DNA from 3 places in the Sinomonas terricola genome. Region 2 is predicted to be linked to each of the others. Evidence: riboswitches for the same ligand, from Rfam matches in the RefSeq annotation. Region 2 holds a riboswitch; each other region holds the start of a gene.
What was found. A riboswitch is a leader RNA that binds a small molecule or an ion and turns the genes downstream of it on or off. The one in region 2 is predicted to bind S-adenosylmethionine.
Positions count from the first base shown of each region.

Region 1: another riboswitch for S-adenosylmethionine. It lies ahead of SPF06_RS15060 (aminotransferase class V-fold PLP-dependent enzyme); the one in region 2 lies ahead of SPF06_RS16360 (flavin reductase family protein).
Region 3: another riboswitch for S-adenosylmethionine. It lies ahead of SPF06_RS04500 (DUF1737 domain-containing protein); the one in region 2 lies ahead of SPF06_RS16360 (flavin reductase family protein).

Region 1 covers NZ_JAYGGQ010000012.1:27,914-33,812, forward strand. The annotation lists gene SPF06_RS15050 (Nramp family divalent metal transporter) at 1-171, opposite strand, end outside; gene SPF06_RS15055 (class I SAM-dependent methyltransferase) at 303-1,067, opposite strand; gene SPF06_RS15060 (aminotransferase class V-fold PLP-dependent enzyme) at 1,180-2,625, opposite strand; SAM riboswitch class IV at 2,660-2,773, opposite strand; gene hisN (histidinol-phosphatase) at 2,883-3,701, opposite strand; gene rsgA (ribosome small subunit-dependent GTPase A) at 3,762-4,880, opposite strand; gene aroA (3-phosphoshikimate 1-carboxyvinyltransferase) at 4,885-5,899, opposite strand, start outside.
Region 2 covers NZ_JAYGGQ010000013.1:128,936-134,834, reverse strand. The annotation lists gene SPF06_RS16380 (TauD/TfdA dioxygenase family protein) at 1-592, opposite strand, end outside; gene SPF06_RS16375 (ABC transporter permease) at 635-1,507, opposite strand; gene SPF06_RS16370 (ABC transporter ATP-binding protein) at 1,507-2,301, opposite strand; gene SPF06_RS16365 (ABC transporter substrate-binding protein) at 2,305-3,315, opposite strand; gene SPF06_RS16360 (flavin reductase family protein) at 3,506-3,991, opposite strand; SAM riboswitch class IV at 4,031-4,142, opposite strand; gene SPF06_RS16355 (hypothetical protein) at 4,428-5,165, opposite strand; gene SPF06_RS16350 (AfsR/SARP family transcriptional regulator) at 5,186-5,899, opposite strand, start outside.
Region 3 covers NZ_JAYGGQ010000001.1:923,209-929,107, reverse strand. The annotation lists gene SPF06_RS04530 (hypothetical protein) at 1-115, opposite strand, end outside; gene SPF06_RS04525 (MerR family transcriptional regulator) at 112-480, opposite strand; gene SPF06_RS04520 (glutamate--cysteine ligase) at 561-1,691, shown strand; gene SPF06_RS04515 (hypothetical protein) at 1,705-2,205, opposite strand; gene SPF06_RS04510 (O-succinylhomoserine sulfhydrylase) at 2,218-3,420, opposite strand; gene SPF06_RS04505 (rhodanese-like domain-containing protein) at 3,425-3,838, opposite strand; gene SPF06_RS04500 (DUF1737 domain-containing protein) at 3,835-4,173, opposite strand; SAM riboswitch class IV at 4,182-4,320, opposite strand; gene SPF06_RS04495 (DUF3100 domain-containing protein) at 4,471-5,877, opposite strand.

The DNA of each region.
Region 1 (5,899 bases), on a different contig from region 2:
CCACACGAGAAGGTAGCCATAGCGCGACCCTGCCGTGAGGTTCGCCGCGACATTTCCGGGGTCGACGTAGGCAATCGACGCGACGAACGCGGGGCCGAGGAGCCCGATCGCGAAGGGCCATCGGAGGCGACGCGCCGGCCGCTCTCCGGTGTCCCGTATAGTCCTGCTCACGCCGCCCAGCCTTTGCGATGTCTCGGAAGAGTCGCGGCAGTTTCTGCCTGCCTCATCATTGAGTTTCGGTACACCTAAACATTAGGTGCGACTGTCAGCGGGCGCAAGGCGGCGCGGAACTGACGCGGGCCCTAGTGCGTCGCGGCGACCGCGCGCCACGCCTGCGTGATGTACGGCAGCAGGAGCTGCCCGCCGTCCCGGTGGCCGAGATGCTCGTGGAGGTACCACGCGAGGTTCGCTTCGACGCGCGCCCGCTGCTTCTCCGAAGCCCGCAGATAGTAGCTGCGCGACTTCGTGAGCTCGATGATCCCCTCGGGCGTGATCGGGTCCTCCCACCTGAACACTGCCGACTCCCACCCCGTGAGCTCGGGTCCAGTGGGCGGGTGGTAGTCAGGCTTGTGGACATCGCCGGCATGCATGATGCGGGAAAGGCGATGCACCCACGGGACCGAGGTGTCGAGCTGGTTCCAGACGAGTGCCGCTCGGCCGCCCGGCGCGAGGAGCCGAGCCGCCTCGCGGCTCGCGGCGCCGGGATCGAACCAATGCCAGGCCTGCGCCGCCACGACGAGGTCCGCGGAGCCACTCGGTAGAGTCGTCGCCTCTGCGGGGGCTATGACGACGGCGACACCCGGGTGGAGGCGGGTGAGCTCGGCGAGCATGCTCGGGCTCGGGTCGACGGCCGTGACCGCGAGGCCTCGCGCGACGAGCTGGCCCGTGAGCTTTCCCGTCCCGGCCCCGAGGTCGACGGCGGTGCTCGCCCCAGGCGGCAGGATCCAGTCCACCGCCGCGTCCGGATACCCCGGCCGCACCTGCTCGTAATGGGCTCCGCCGTCGAGGAACGCCTCGGCGAGCTCTCGCCGTCGTCGGTCGTCGAATTTCGGTCCGCCCCGCGCCATGCTGTTGCTTTCCTCTCCAGCATGCCCCTGCACGCTCAGTTCCCGGGTTCCCCCGATTCGCAGGGTCGAATCTACCGGGAAAAGAAGGCGCTGGCCGCACGAGGCGGATCGGTCAGTCCTCGGCGACGCAGGGCGCGGCACCAGCGGTGCCGGGCGTGTTGGGTGCCCACACGGGGAACGGGCGGCCGTCTTGGGCGGGAACCCACCGGCCGGCGTCGATGCGGTAGTCGAGGCGCAGGCCGCGTTCGACGAGTTCCCGGACACCAGCCACGAGGCGTTCGACGTCGTCGAGCCGCGAGCCGAGGCCGAAGCTCGCCCGCAGCGAGCCCGACGGGAGGCCGAGGCGGCGGAGGGCCGGATGGGCGCAGAAGCGGCCGTCGCGGAGCCCCACGCCGTGCTCGGCGGAGAGGTAGGCCGCGGTGAGGCCCGCGTCGTGCCCCGCGATCGAGAAGTTGACGATGCCGACGGCGCCGCGCGACGCCGTGCTTGCTCCGAGGTCCGAGTCCTCGAAGAGCCGGTGCACCGTCACACCCTCGATCGTGCTCAGCCCGTCGACGAGCGCCGACCGGAGCTGTTGCTCGTGGCGGTGCCACGCGGACTCGTCGAGCGAGGAGATCACCTGCGCGGCCTTCGCAAGCGTCGCAGCGCCGAGCACGTTCGGCGAGCCGGCCTCGTGGCGCGCGGGGCCATCGGCCCACGCGACCGAGTCGAGCCGCACTTCGCGCACGGCCCCGCCTCCCGCGAGATGCGGGCGGCCCTCGTCGAGCCAATCGCGGCGGCCCACGAGGATGCCCGCCCCGAACGGCGCGTAGAGCTTGTGCCCGGAGAAGGCGAGATAGTCGATCCCGGCCCCCGCGACGTCGATGCGGCGGTGCGGCGCGAGCTGGGCCGCGTCGACGGCGATGCGCGCACCGTGTTCGTGGGCCAGCGCGGCAAGTTCGGTGATCGGCAGGATTTCGCCCGTGATGTTGGACGCGCCGGTCACGGCGACGAGGCTGATCTCGCCCGCCTTGAGCCAGGCCCGCACGCGCTCGAGCGTCTCCGCGAGCGTGCGCGCGGCAACCACGCTGCGGTGCGGACGCGCCTGCCACGGGAGAAGGTTCGCGTGGTGCTCGATGTCGAGGTACAGCACCTCGCCCGAACCGGGAACCGAGCTGGCCAGGAGGTTCAGCGAATCCGTGGTGTTGCGCGTGAAGATGACCTCGTCGTCGGGGCGGGCCCCGACGAATTCGCGCACGATCCCCCGCGCGTTCTCGTAGAGCGACGTGCTCACCTGAGATGCGTACCCCGCGCCGCGGTGGACGCTTGCGTAGTAGGGGAGCACCTCGTTGAGGTACGCCGCGACCTCGGTGAGCGCCGGAGCCGACGCGGCGTAGTCGAGGTTGGCGTAGCGGACCTCGCCCCCGCCCGCGAGCGGCGTGATGAGCTCGGCGCCGATGACGTCCGCGAAGGGGCGCACGGAGTCGGGGTAATTCGCAGGGGAAAGAAGGGGAGAGGAACCAAAGGCCGAGGCCTGGTTGGACGGGGAAGAAGACTGGACGACGACGGGCGTGCTCATGACTGCACCTCGGGGTCGGGGCCCCGCCTCGCGGGGGCCGCGCTTGCCGTATCCGCTCCGGACCGGCCTGGTCGTCACCCGGGGCACCCCGCCGCGTGAGGAGGGTTGCCGGCCAGCAAGCCGGGGCTTCGCGCTGGCACTCGTGACCTGAACACGAGATTACGGGAGGGCGCGCACGGCCTCCAGCCGGCGCGCCCGTGTTACATCCCGTGAAGTGCGCCCCTTGCGCGGGTCTGGAGTTCGTGCGTGGCGTTCCCCTATGGGACGAGAAGGTCGTCGAGCTCGGGGTTGAGCCGGTGCAGCGCAGCCGAGTGGAGGATGCCGTTCGTCGCGAGGGCATTGCCTCCCCAGGGACCGTCCTCGCCTTCGAGGGACGTGAAGCGGCCCCCCGCCTCCGTGACGATCGGCACGAGCGCCGCCATGTCGTACAGCTGCAGTTCGGGCTCGGTCGCGATGTCGACGGCGCCCTCGGCCACGAGGCAATAAGACCAGAAGTCGCCGTACGCGCGCGTGCGCCACACGTCTTCCGTGAGGCTCAGGAAGTCGCCGAAGTTCCCGCGCTCGCGCCAGCCCGAGAGGCTCGAGTAGGAGAGGGAGGCATCCTCGATCCGCGAGACGTCGGAGACCTTGAGCTTGGTTGCGGAAGCGAGTGAGCGGCCCGTGTACGCCCCGGCACCCTTCGCCGCCCACCACCGGCGGCCGAGGGCGGGCGCGCTCACGACGCCCACCACGACCTCGTCCCCGTCGACGAGCGCGATGAGCGTTGCCCACACGGGCACGCCACGGACGAAGTTCTTGGTCCCGTCGATCGGGTCGATGATCCAACGGCGCGAGCCGTGGCCCGTGGTGCCGAATTCCTCGCCCACGACGGCGTCGCGGGGGCGCGACCGTGAAAGCTGCCCCCGGATGGCTTCCTCGGCGGCACGGTCCGCGTCGGTGACGGGCGTCAGATCGGGCTTCGTCTCGACCCGGAGGTCGAGGGCCTTGAAGCGGTCCATGGTCTGCGCGTCGACGGAGTCCGCGAGCACGTGGGCCAGGCGGAGGTCGTCAGTGTACGACTCGGCAGCGAGGGTCATGGGCTCAACGCTATCGTCTAGTTGGACGTTGGACGGTGTCCGGCGCGGATCGGGGCGGAATCAGAGCGTTCCGAGTTCCTTGGCGTCGGCGATCTCCTCGCGCGGCCCCGCCCCGAGGAGCCGTCGCAGGGATGCGAGGCGTGCGGGCCCGTGCGGGCCCGCGTGGCCCTCGGCAACCCAGGCGTCGAGCCCGCAGTCCACGGCGGTCGCGTCGTGCCGGCAGCCGCGCGCGCAGTCTTCGGTGCCGGGCTCGAGGTCGGGGAACGCGTGGAGGATCCGGTCGGGGTCCACATGGGCGAGGCCGAACGAGCGGATCCCCGGCGTGTCGATGATCCAGCTCCCGGGGGGCGCGCCGTCGAGCCGCAGGGCGAGGGCCGACGACGACGTGTGGCGGCCGCGGCCGGTCACCGCGTTGACGCCCCCCGTCGCGCGGTCGGCACCCGTGAGCGCGTTGACCATGGTCGACTTGCCGACCCCCGAGTGCCCGAGCAGAACGGTCACCTTGCCGTCGAGTTCCTCGCGCAGGCGGGCGACGGCGTCGTCGTCGAGCCGCACGCTCTGCCCGTCCGGTGCCGAGGCGCCCTCGGGCGCTTCACCCGCGTCGTCGTCGGCCTCCGCGGTGCGGCTCACGACGACGGCGAGCGGCAGGAGCTCGTAGGTGGCCAAGAGCGGGGCCGGATCCCTCAGGTCCGCCTTCGTGACGAGCAGCAGGGGCTCGATGCCCGCGTCGTAGGCCGCGACGAGGGCGCGGTCGATGAAGCCCGTGCGCGGCTCGGGGTTGGCCGCCGCGACGACGATCACGAGCTGGTCCGCGTTGGCGACGACGACCCGCTCGATGGGATCGTCGTCGTCCGCGCTGCGCCGCAGGACCGTCTGACGCTCCTCGACGCGCACGAGGCGCGCCAGGGTGTCCGCCCGCCCGCTCACATCCCCGACGAGGCCGACGAAGTCGCCCGGGACGACGGGGGTTCGGCGCAGCTCGCGCGCGCGGGCCGCGACGACGATGCGCTCCTCGGGCGTGTCCTCGGCGACGACGGCGGTGTAGCGGCCGCGGTCGACCGTGATGACGCGGCCGGTCACGGCGTCCTCGTGGCTCGGGCGGTCCTTAGTGCGCGGCCGGCTGCCCTTCTTGTTCGGGCGGATCCGGACGTCGCTCTCGTCCCATTCGCGGGCGGCCATGGGCCTACCGGGCTCCGTCCGCTCGCGCGCCGGTCTGGGCGGACGCCGCGGCCTCGCCGAAGCCCAGCATGCGCGCCCACATGTGCGGGAACTCGGGCATGGTCTTGGACGTCGTGGCGATGTCCTCGACCTCGACGCCTTCGACCGCGAGCCCCCAGATCGCGCCGGCGGTCGCCATGCGGTGGTCTGCGTAGCTCAGGACGACGGCGCCGTGCAGGCGGGCGGGCCGGATCACGAGGCCGTCTGCGGTCTCCTCGGCGTCCCCGCCGAGCCGCGTGATCTCCGTGACGAGGGCAGCGAGCCGGTCCGTCTCGTGGCCGCGCAGGTGGGCGATGCCCGTGAGGCGCGACGGCGAATCGGCGAGGGCGCACAGCGCTGCGACCGTGGGGGCGAGCTCGCTCGTGTCCGCGATCTCCGCCCCCGTGATGCGCTCGCCGCCCGTGACGGTGAGGGTTCCGCCGTCGAGCGCCACGCGTGCGCCGAGCTTCGGCAGGATTTCGCGCCATGCGTCGCCCACTTGGGTCGTGTGCTCGGGCCAATTCGGAATCCGCACCGTGCCGCGCGTCGCGAGCGCCGCGGCGAGGAAGGGGCCCGCATTCGAGAGGTCTTGCTCGATGCGGACGTCGAATGCGCGGATCGGTCCCGGCTTGACGAACCAATGGTTCGGCACGGTGTCGTCGACCTCGACGCCGAGCTCGCGGAGCACCGCGATCGTCATCGCGATGTGGTCGAGGCTAGGGACGGGCTTGCCGATGTGCTCGAGGTGCAGGCCTTCCTCGAACCGGGCACCCGCGAGGAGGAGCGCCGAGACGAACTGGCTCGAGCCGCTTGCGTCGACGATGATGTGGCCCCCGGGCACCGCGCCGGTTCCGTACACGGTGAAGGGGAGCGACGCGGGGCGCGCGCCATCGGGGGCGGACAGGGCGACGCCGAGCGATTCGAGGGCATCGATGACCGGGCCCATGGGGCGCACCCGGGCGTGCGGATCGCCGTCGAACGCGATCTCCCCGCGGCACAGC
Region 2 (5,899 bases):
TCAGCGGGTGGACGCGGACCACGGGGTGCGCGGTCTGGTACTTGATGCGCGTGAAGATCTTGCGGCGGTCCTCGGCGTTCTGGTGCTCGAGGTTCTTCGGCACGGAGTAGTCGTAGTCGTTCGTGTGGATGGCCCAGAGCGTGTCGGCGAAGTTGCGAAGCTCGGCGGGCAGGTCCTGGTACGCCCCGGCCGAGGACGCGATGAGCGTCTCGCCGCCGTATCGCGGGAGCATGATGCTGCGCAGCGTCGAGGCCTGCGGCGGGTTGAGCACGAACGTCACGTCCGTGTGCCACGTGTTCGCAGAGCCGTCTTCACTGTCCACGGGGAGGACGTTCTCCGCGCCGTCCACCGACGCGACCGTGGGATGGGCTTTCGTGAGCGGGCCGAAGCGCGACGCGAAGCGCACCTGCTCCTCGTCCGTGCGGATGTTAGCCTCGCGGAACACGAGGGCCTTGTGCCGGTTGAGGGCCTCGCGAATCTGGGCGATCACCTCGTCCGAGAGGTCCTGGCTCAGGTCGAGGCCGCGGATTTCGGCGCCGATGCGCGAGCCGAGCTTGGTGAATTCGAGGCGGGTTTCGAGCGACGTTGTCATGGCTGGATTCCTTTGCGTGGGGTTTGGCGAGAGGGAGAAAGGCTAGGAGCGGGTCTCGACCCGCCACCGCGAGAAGTGGCGTTCGAGCGCGACGAGGAGGGAGTTCACGGCGAGCCCGAGGAGCGAGACCGTGAGAATTCCCGCGTACATGTCCGGGATGAGGAAGCTGGACTGCGCGTTCACGATCAGGTACCCGAGCCCGGCCTTCGCCCCGACCATCTCCGCGGCGATGAGCACGAGGATGGACGCGGTTCCGGCCATGCGGATCCCGGTGAAGATCGTGGGGACGGCCGAGGGCAGGATCACCTTGCGGAACAGCGCGAGGCTCGAGAGCCCCAGCGAACGCGCCGCCCGGACGAGCAGCGGGTCAACCGTTCGGACCCCCGCGATCGTGTTGAGCAGCACGGGGAAGAACGCGGCGTACGCGACAATCGTGACCTTCGATTCCTCGCCGATCCCGAGCAGGAGCGTGAACACGGGCAGGAGCGCGAGCGCGGCCGTGTTGCGGAAAACCTCGAGCAGCGGCGTGATGAACGAGTTGAGCGGCCGGTACCACGCGATGAGCAGGCCTCCCGCGACCCCGAGGACGACGGCGACGCCGAACCCCGCGATCGAGCGCGTGAGGCTCGCGGCGAGGTGCCCCCCGAGCGCGCCGTTCGCGAGGAGCTTCCCGGCGGCCGCGAGCACCTCGTGCAGCGGCGGCAGGAAGACCTGGGTGGACGGCGGCGCGAACCACAGCGGGCCGATCTCCCACAGCGCGAGGAAGGCGAGGACCGCCGCGGACTTCCACAGGGAGGAACGGACGACGGCGCCGACTCGCCGGAGCGTGCGGCCCGCCCCCTCGCCTCGGCTGCCCGAGGGAGCTTCCCCGGGGGCCTCGGCGGACCGGAGGGATGGCACGGTGAGTGTGCTCATCAGGCGGGGATCCTTTCTGCGTTGGCGCGGCGGACCTCGTCGTGCAGGAGGTCCCACACCCGGTGGCGATAGTCGACGAAGGCGGGGTGCGAGCGGATGTCGGCCTCGTCGTCGTACGCGGGAAGGTCCACGTCGACGATCGCCTTGAGCCGCCCGGGCCGCGAGCTCAGGACGGCGACGCGCTGGCCGAGGTACACGGCCTCCTCGATGCCGTGGGTGATGAAGACGATCGTCTTGCCCGTGGCCCGCCAGATCTTCAGGAGCTCACCCTGGAGCTGCTCGCGGGTCTGTGCGTCGAGGGCCGCGAAGGGCTCGTCCATGAGGAGGATGTCCGGCTCGAACGCGAGGCTCCGGGCAATCGCGACGCGCTGCTTCATGCCGCCGGAGAGCTCGTGCGGGTAGCGGTCCTCGAACCCCGCGAGGCCCACGAGGCCGAGGTAGTACCTGGCCTTCTCGGCGCGTTCGCGGTGGCTCAGGCCCGGTCCCTCGAGCCCGATCGAGACGTTCTGCGATGCCGTGCGCCACGGGAAGAGCGCGTACTGCTGGAAGACGATGGCGCGGTCGGGGCCGGGGCCCGTGACGGGCTGGCCGTTGACGAGGACTTGCCCGGATGTGGGTTTCGTAAGCCCCGCGAGCAGGTCCAGCAGCGTGGTCTTGCCGGAGCCGCTCGGCCCGACAAGAGTGAGGAATTCGCCCTCACGGACGTCGAGCGTGAGGCTGTCGAGGGCGGGCGAGGTTCCGCCGCGCACCGAGAAATGCTGGCTGACGTCCCGGAGGCTGATTTTCGGGGTCATGTCTCACCCTTTCGCGAGGGAATTGAATTCGTTGGTGTAGTACTTGGGCGGCGTGATGGGGCTGTTCAGGATGCCCGTCTCGCGGAGCCACGAATCCCAGCGGGAGAAATCCGCGTCGGTAACAATTCCCGCATTCGGCACGCCGACGCTCTTCCAGTACTGGAGGTTTGCGGTGCTCTCGCCGCGGTTGCGCTTCTGGATGATCTGCGTGAAGCGCTGGATCACCTGATCGCGCGGAGTCGTGCGCTCCCATTCGATGGCCTTCGCGACGCCGGTCGTGAACGTGCGCACGGTATCCGGATTCTGGGCGAGGAAATCGCTCCGGAACACGTATTGGCCGCCCGCAAAGGCGCCGAACAGCCCGTAGTCGCTGAAGAGCGAGCGCAGGCCGCCCGTCGCGATGGCGTGATCCTGGAGGGGCCCGCTCAGCGAGCCGACGTCGACCTGCCCGCGCCGAACGGCCTCCTCCGTGTCGTTCGGCGGGAGGACCACGAGCTGCACCTGATTGATCTCGTCCTTCGAGAGCCCGTTCTTCTCGAGCCACGTGTCGATGACGGCCTCGGAATGCGCGCCGAGCGTATTGACCGCGATCTTCTTGCCGATGAGATCGCGCGCGCCGTGGATCGAGCTCTCGTTCTTGACGTAGAAGCCCGAGAAGGTCTTCTCATCCTCGCCGTAGTAATTCACCACGGCTTTTACGGGCGCTCCCGCTTCGACGAGCTTGACGACGGCGCCGGCGAACGCGCCGCCGAAATCCGTCTGTCCCGTCGCGGCGGACTGGATATCCTGCGGGCCGCTGATCGTATTCCCGACCCACGTGAGCTTGACGTCGCCGAGGAATCCGAGATCCTGGGCCAATTCGGGCAGGGTGACATTGTTCGCGGAGCCCTGATACCGGAGTTCCGTGACCTGGTGCGCCCCACTCGTGGCGGCGGCCGGGCCCGAGCAGGCCGAGACGGCGAGGGCGACGATTGCGGCGGAGGTCGCGCCGACGATGGACGTGAGTTTCTTCATGGGGGAGTTCCTTGGGGGTTCTGTGGCCGCGCGGAGGCAGCCGTGAAGGCACGCCGAACGAACCGGGTGTGCGCTCGGCATGGTGAAAGGCAGGGACGAGAGGGGAAAACGGGTGTGGCGATCCGCCGCGCCCGGGCGAGAGGCGCCTTCGACCGGGGCGGCGGTTCGGCGGGCTACAGGGTGTGAAGGACTACTTGGCCCAGTAGACGTGGTTCGTGAGGGGACGGAAGCTCCCCGGATCCGAGACGCTCACTGCCTCGCCGATCAGGATCACGTGGTCCCCTGCGTTCACCCGCTGCCAGAGGCGACACTCGATGCGCGGGACGTCGTCGGCCACGATTGGCGAGCCCAGCGCGCCGGGCTCCCAGGCCAATCCCGCAAACTTGTCCGTTCCCCTCGCCGCGAACCGCTGCACGAGATCGCGGTGCGATTCGGACAGGATGTGCACGGCGAAGTTGTCGGTCGAGGTCCACAGGCCGAAGGACGAGGACCGCTTGTCCACGGCCCACGAGACGAGCGCGGGCTCGAGGCTCACGGACGTGAACGAGTTGCTCGCGAGGCCGGCAATCGCGCCCTCGTGCTCCGTGGTGATGACCGCGATGCCTGTGGCCCAATGCCCCATGGCGCGGCGGAGCTCCGCCCCGCTGACGGCGTTCTGCACAGTTGTCACGGTCATCTGCTGTCCCTCGGCATTCCCACCGGACGCCCCTTGCGGGCGCCGTACTTGCCGCGGATGGCCACCGCGGCCGGATCCTCATCTGGGGCACCCCGCTACGGGAGAGGGTTGCCGCCCGGCCAGCCAGAGCTTGTCGCCGGGACTCTTGATCCTTGGCCTCGACTGTATGGGGCGGCGCAGGGGCGGGTCTAGGCACGCCGTAACAGGGAAACGCGGCGTCTCACGCGTGCCAACGTGACTGCGCGTGACGTCGCGTTGCGGGGGCTGGGAGAGAGGCGGCCACGCGTCGAGCGAGAGGTGGCCACGCGTTCATGTCTCGGATGCGTGGCCAGATGTCGCCATACGCGTGGCCAGATGTCGCCATACGCGTGGCCAGATGTCGCCATACGCGTGGCCACTCGCGGTCCGAGGGCGTGGTGCGAACGCGTTGCGGGGTTCAGTCGCCGGTCTCGACGTCGACCCGGGCCGCGACGCTGTCCGCGCGGGTGTCGTTTTTGATGGCGTCCCGAGCCCGCGCGGCCGCGTCCTCGGCGGCGCGTTCGGCGTCGTCGTGATGCGACCCGTCGTTGCGCGCTTCCTGAGCAGCCAGGGTGAGCCCAAGCTCCTGTTCGATCTGCTGGATGATTGCCTTCGCCTGGGCCGAGAGCTCGCGCCGGGTGCCTCCCAGGATCACGAATTGGAGCGCGACCGCCGTGGACTGGCAGTCCGCGCACGCGATGTTGGCGGCGAGGGAGCGATTGTTGGCCTCGATGGGCGCGGCTCGGGGGCCGGTGATGATCTGGACGGACACCGCGGTCGACGAGCAGCCCACGCAGCTCGACCACGCCGTGGCGACGTTGTCCCCGACGGCCGCGGCGGGGCCATCCAGCGTGACGGTCTGGAGCGTGGTCGCCGTTCCGGAGCATCCGTTGCATTCGCTCGTCGCGACGGCGGTCGCGACAGCCTTGCCGCCCGTGGGCCGGAGGCCGGTCTCGGAGCGCGCCGCGTCCGTGACGAGGGGGTTGGCCGAGGTAGGGATCGCCGAGGATGCCACGTCGAGCGACGACGACGCGCGGGACTCATCGGATGGCCCGCGGCCTTCGGCGGAGGCGGACTCCGGAACGGAGGCCGCGAGTGCGACGGCGGCGAATGCGGTGACGAGGAGGGCGAGCGGGTGCTGGGGGCGACGCGCCATGCCGGCACATCCTTCCGGGGCTAGCGATGGACCAAGATTCGGTCCGCGTGCGCCTTTGCGGCGAGCGGCCCGGGAAGGCCGAAGTCGTCGGCCGAGTTCCCCCCGATGGCTGCTTCGAGCCGTCGCGAGGGCGAGAGCCCCATTTCGTCGCGGAGCCTCCGGCGGAAATCCTCGAGCGTCCGGTGGGCGCCTGCCGCGTTGCCCGCGCGGAGCTGGCCCCGGATCACGAGCGCGTGGGCGGATTCCCGGAGCGGCTCGATCGCTGCCGCGTGCATCGCGGCGGCGATCGCGGCGTGCGGATCGTCCTCCGCGAGGCACCGCTGGGCGACCGCCTCGAGGGCGGCGATGCGCAGCTCGCGCAGCCGCTCCTGCTCGAAGATGACCCAGTCCTCGTACCAGCCGGGGAGGAGCTCCGCCGAGTAGAAGCGCTCGGCCTGACGCGCGCTGAGCGGGTGGCCCGCGCGGGCCGCTTCTGCGCTCCGCCGAAGACCGTCAACATCGACGACGACGGTGGGGGCGAGCGAGACGGGCTCGGCGGCGTCGCCGAGGAGGCCGGGAAGCTGGTGGCGGAGCTTGAACACGGTGGCCCGAAGGCTCCCCGAAGCCTGCTGTTCCGTGCTTTCCGGCCAGAGGAGGCCAGCGAGGAACGAGCGGGGCCGCTGGCCCAAGAGTGCGAGTGCCGCAATAAGGCGCTGCTGGCGTGCCCCGACGGGGACGGTAGTCCCGTTGCGGAG
Region 3 (5,899 bases), on a different contig from region 2:
TGACGATTTCCGCGGCGAACAGGACGAGCAGGACAGCCCCGGTCAGCGCCGTGAGCCGCTCGTTGGCGACGGCCCCGGAGCCGTTCCGCTTCGCCCGAGCGGGGCGCGCGTTCACCCGTCCCCGAGAAGCGAGCGGTACAGCTCGATCTTCGTCTCGACTGCGTTCAGGTTCTCGGTGACCTCGGCGAGCTGTGCGAGGACCCGCTCGCGGTGCGCCTCGAGGAGCGCCAGGCGCTCGCGCTCGTTGCCGTTGCCCGCGCGCACAAGCTCGGCGTACCGGCGCACCTCCCGCACGGGCATCCCGGTCGCCCTGAGGCGCGCGACCATGAGGATCCCCGTGACGTCCTGATCCGAGTACTCGCGCCGCCCCGATGGGCTGCGGTCCACGTCGTGGAGCATGAGCCCATCGCGCTCGTAGTAGCGGAGGGTGTGCGCGCTCAGCCCGGTGCGCTCGGCGACTTCGGCAATGGTCAGGCCCATGCTTCACTACTCTGGCCCCTCGGGAACACTTCGGCAATCGCCCCATTCAGGCGCGCCATCGCTGCTGACACAATGGCCGCATGCGCACCTTCGGCGTGGAGGAAGAGCTGCTCATCGTGGACCCGGCGACGGGCCAGCCGGCAGCCCTCGCTGACCGCATGCTCGCGGTCACGGGCAGGCCGCCGGACATGGTGCGCGAGTTCAAGCTCGAGCAGATCGAGGTCCAGACGCCGCCGTGCCGCGACCACGACGAGCTGCTTGAATCCCTCTTCGCGGGCCGCCAGCTCGCCGACCGCGCCGCTCGACGGTGCGGGGGTCGCGTCGTCGCGCTTGCGACGTCCCCCCTGAGCAGCGCCACGACCCTCACCCCCGACGAGCGCTTCGCGCACATGGACCACGAATTCCGCCTCACCGCGCGCGAGCAGCTCACGTGCGGCCTGCACGTGCACGTGGGCGTCGCCTCGCCGGACGAGGGGGTGGCCGTGCTCGACAGGATCCGCGAGTGGCTCCCGCTTTTCGCGGCCCTGAGCGCGAACTCGCCGTTCTGGTTCGGCGTCGCGACGGGGTACGCGAGCTACCGCACGCAGGCGTGGAACCGCTGGCCGTCCTCCGGCCCGCAAGAGCTGTACGGGAGCGTCGCGGCCTACCGCGAGCGGATCGCGGCGATGATCGCGACGGGCTCGATCTTCGACGAGGCGATGGCCTATTTCGACGCCCGGCTCTCCAGGAACCACCCCACGGTCGAGGTGCGCGTGCCCGACGTCCCGCTCGTCGCGGGCGATTCGGCGCTTCTCGCCGTCCTGATCCGCGCCCTGGTCGAGACGACCGCGCGGGAAGCGGCCGACGGCGTCGCCCCCTTGGGCACGCCGGTCGCCGTCTTGCGCCTCGCGGCGTGGAGGGCGAGCCGCTCGGGCCTCGACGCCGACCTCGTGCACCCGGTCGATGGCGTTCCCGTGCCCGCGGGCGCCGCCGTCGAGGCTCTCATGGCGTATATCGCCCCGGTGCTGCGAGACGGGGGCGAGTACGCGCGGACCGAGCTCGCCGTCGCCGAGCTCCTCGCGCGGGGCCCCGGTGAACGCGCGCAGCGCGAAGCGGCCGGCCGAGGAGGGCTCGCGGCGGTCGTGGCCATGGCGATCTCGCGTACCGCTTCGCCTGCCGGCGGCTGGGACGACGGCGCGCGAGCCACCTTGAGCGTCGTGCCGCGCGTGTAGGGTGGGTCGTGCCTCAGCCCCGCAGGAGGCGATGCAGCATCGCCCGGTACGCGACCGGGGCGATCCACGAGGCCACGAGGCCGACGGCGGCAGGGAACCTCCCGAGGCCGAACTCTTGGACCCAGCGGACGGTCGCGCCGTCCGAAGTACCCTCGCGGCCGTGCCCGACGGTACGACCATACTCAACCGTGAGGTCCACGAATCCGCGAATGAGCTTCCCCGACTTGACGATGAACACGTGGCCAGGAGACCCCGGAGCCGGGGGCGAGATCTCCTCGACCGTCATGATGTCGTTGAAGCCCACGCGCCCCAGCGTCGTGCAAGCCACAAACCGATGGCCGGGCTGCAGCTCCTCGGCCGGCGCCATGCCGTGCGTGATGTGCGTGAACGGGATGAGACGGTCGTGGGCCCGGAGATCGAGGATCCGGGCCCACGCCTCAGGGGGAGGCAGCGGCGTCTTGAGCTTCAGCTCGAATCGCGTCAGGTGGCCACGGGTTGGGCGGGATGTGGCCACGGGTTGGATCCGTTACCCGCGCAGCGCCTGCTCGAGGTCCCCGATGAGGTCCCCGACCTCCTCGAGGCCCACGCTCAGCCGCACGACGCCGTCGCCCAGCCCGATCGCGGCCCGCCCCTCGGCACCCATGGCGCGGTGCGTCGTCGTCGCCGGATGTGTGATGAGGGACTTCGAGTCGCCCAGGTTGTTCGAGATGTCGATGATCCGCAGGCCGTTGAGGAGGCGGAACGCGGCGTCCTTGCCCCCGCCGTCGGGCGCGTTGAGCTCGAACGTGAGCACGGTCCCGCCGGCGCTCATCTGCTTGCGCGCGAGCTCGTACTGCGGGTGGGACGCGAGGAACGGGTACTTGACCCAGCTGACCTCGGGCTGCGCCTCGAGCCACTCGGCGATCGCGAGGGCGCTCGCCGACGAGTGCCGCACGCGCAGCCCCATCGTCTCGAGTCCCTTCGTGAGGACCCACGCGTTGAACGAGCTGAGCGACGGGCCCGTGTGCCGCATGAGCTGCTTGACCGGGCCGTCGATGTAGTCCTTTGGCCCGAGGATCGCGCCCCCGAGCACGCGGCCCTGGCCGTCGATGTGCTTCGTGCCCGAGTACACGACGACGTCCGCGCCGAAGTCGAGGCTCCGCTGCAGGAGCGGGGTCGCGAAGACATTGTCGACGACGACGGTGGCGCCCGCTGCGTGCGCGAGGTCCGCGACGGCCTGGATGTCGACGAGCTCCTGCATGGGGTTCGACGGCGATTCGAAGAACACCGCGGTCGTCGGGACCGAGAGCGCCTCGCGCCATTGCTCGAGGTCAGGTCCGTCGACGAAGACCGTCTCGACGCCCCAGCGCGGGAGGATTTCGTTGAGGATCACGAAACACGAGCCGAAGAGGCTCCGGGCGGCCACGACGCGGTCGCCCGCGGCGAGCAGCGCCCCGAGTGCCGTGAAGACCGCGGACATGCCGGACGCTGTCGCGAAGCACGCCTCGGTGCCCTCGAGCAGCCGAAGCCGCTCCTGGAACGTGGCCACGGTCGGATTTCCGTACCGGGAGTAGACGAAGCGCTCGTCCTCGCCCGTGAAGGCACGCTCGGCGGCCTCCGCCGACTCGTAGACGAAGCCGGAGTTGAGGAACAGCGCCTCGGAGGTCTCCTGGAAGTTGGTGCGGTCGAGCCCGCCGCGCACAGCCTTGGTGTCTTCGCTCCAGCTGGCGGCGTTGATGTTGAAGGTCACTGACTTACTCTTGTCCTACGTTCGTGGGGAGACCCCGGTTCTTCCAGCCGTTGACGTTGCGCTGCCCATCGGGGCCCGGGACGCCTTCGAAGCCCTCGGTCACGTTGTATGCCGTGAATCCGAGGTTCGTCGCGGCGGCCGCGGCGGCCGCGGAGCGCTGGCCCGAACGGCACAGGAACAGGAGCTCGGTGCCCCTGTCCTCGGGGCCCTGGAGTTCGAGCTCCATGATGAAGTCCGGGTTCGGAATTCCACCCGCGAAGACCCACGGGATGAAGAGCGGGTCGTTGTCGGTCTGCCGCGTGTCCGGGATGCCGATGTGCGCCCATTCCTCCTCGGTGCGCACGTCCACGAGGACGGCGGAGCCGGACTTGAGCTTCTTCCACGCCTCGTCGGGCGTGATGTCTCCCGCGTAGCTCACGCGTGCCCCTCCCCGTCGTATTCGCCGTCGCTGCCAATGCCTTCGGCCAGGTCATCCACCGCCGAGGCGACGGCCGCGTCCGCGCGCGCCACGGCGTGGGGGAGGATCACGGCTTGGGCCACGATCACGTCGGTGCCGTTGAACGTCGCGGCGGGGCTTCCGTGCAGCACGTAGCCGTCGGCGAGGGCCTGGGAGATCCGGGCGCAGAATTCGCGCGTGTCGGGGCCGGTCAGGAGCCGGTAGGCGAGGCGCTCTTCGGAGGGGGTCGCCGGGGCGGCGGGATCGTTGAGCGGCGTGGCGGCCGGCTCTCCCGTGTCAAGGGCAGTGTCGGACATGGCGGGCTCCTTCTGGCTTGCGTATCGAACGTCGAATGGCCGAGTCGTCACCTGAGGCACCCCGCCGGACGGAGGGTTGCCGGCCAGCATGTCAGGGCAGTGCGACGGGGAGGGTGGCTCCGCCGTCGCGCGCTGGCGCTCGTTACTCTTCGTTGAACGTAGCATGCACCGCTGGGGCCAGCCATGGGAGGGCGGTAACGATTGGCAATATCGGCCCGCCGCCCGCTCAGTACCGCCAAGAGGCGAGGGGACGACGGCGGGAGGCTCCGCCGTCGTCCCCCCGCCTTCCGCCGGGCGTCAGTGGAGCACGAGCTGCCCGAGCACCGCGGCCGCGATGAAAGACGCACTGTAGGTCACGAGGGCCACGATGATGATCTTCCAGCTGAGCGACTTGAGGGCCGCGACGTCGCGGCCCAGCGTGAGGCCGATGAGCGTGAGCGACGGGAGGCCCACGAGGGTCGAGTCGAGGTGCTGGGTGATGCCGGCGATAAATCCGGCCGTCGGCATGAAGGGAGCTGAGACGATCGTTGCGAGGGAGAGGACCCACACGCTCGACGGGACGGACGGCAGCAGCCTGGCCAGGGCGAAGGAGACCCCGGTGAGCGCGAGCAGCACGACGACGCCGAGGATGTCCTCGGGGTGGAAGGACTTCGTGCCCACGGCGTTCGTCACGAGGGCGATGACGCCCATGATCGCGTAGGCGAAGACGAGCGTCCGCGGACTCGTCCTGACGGTCGGATCGTTCTCCACCGCGACCGGCGCCTCGCCCTCCGAGGCCGCCTCGGTCTCCACGGCGAGCTTCCGGAGGGACTTGCCCTCGTCGTTCCGGCCGAAGACGCGGCTCCAGAAGCGGTAGAGGGCGCGGCCCAGCGGCAGGGAGAGGAACACGCCCGCGTAGAAGCCCACGATGTTGGTCACGAGATTGGAGAGGGCGGCGAGCGCGGCGATCTCGCCCGCGTGCTGGGGGTAGAGGATCGACAGCGCGCCCACGCCGCCGAGCATCATCGAGGCCGAGCCGAGGCCCAGGCCGAGGGCGAGGGCGCGCGGGTCCAGGATGCCGAGGTTGCCGATCGTGCCGGCGAGCAGCGAGATGAAGACGGCGCCGAACAGGCTCCCGAGGAGCCACACCGAGAAGACGCCGCGGTATTCGCCCGAGCGGACGCCGAAGCGCTGGAGGGCGTAGGCGAGGAAGGACTCGCGGTCGATCGACCACGTTGCCCCGATGGCCACGCGCCCGAGGCCGAGGGCGACGGCGATGGGCAGTGCCAGGATGACGGTGCCGAAGATGTGCCCGGCCTCCTGGAGCACGACGGCCGGCCCGATCTCGGTGATCTTCGCGAGCGACGGCCCGATCCCGAGGCCGAGCCGGGCGAGGAAGACGATGATGCCGATCTCGAGGAGAAGCGTCGCGACGGCGCGGCTCGACGCGGACAGCCGCCGCACGCGCTGTGTGCCGACGATGCCCCCGATGATGACCGCCCAGATGATGGGGAGCAGCACGAGGGCGGCGGGGCCGATCTGGAACTTGTACGTTCCGATGAGCACCGCGACGACCGAGATGACGGCGGACACGACGATGACGGTCGTCCAATGCCCGCGCGTGATCCCTCGGGTGGATGTCTCTGAGGCCTGATCGAGGACCTGCGCTGGGGCGGTGGCGGGGGTGTCGGGGGTCTGGCCAACCGTCTGGGGCTGTTGAGCCATGTGATCACTGTCCTTTGGGAAG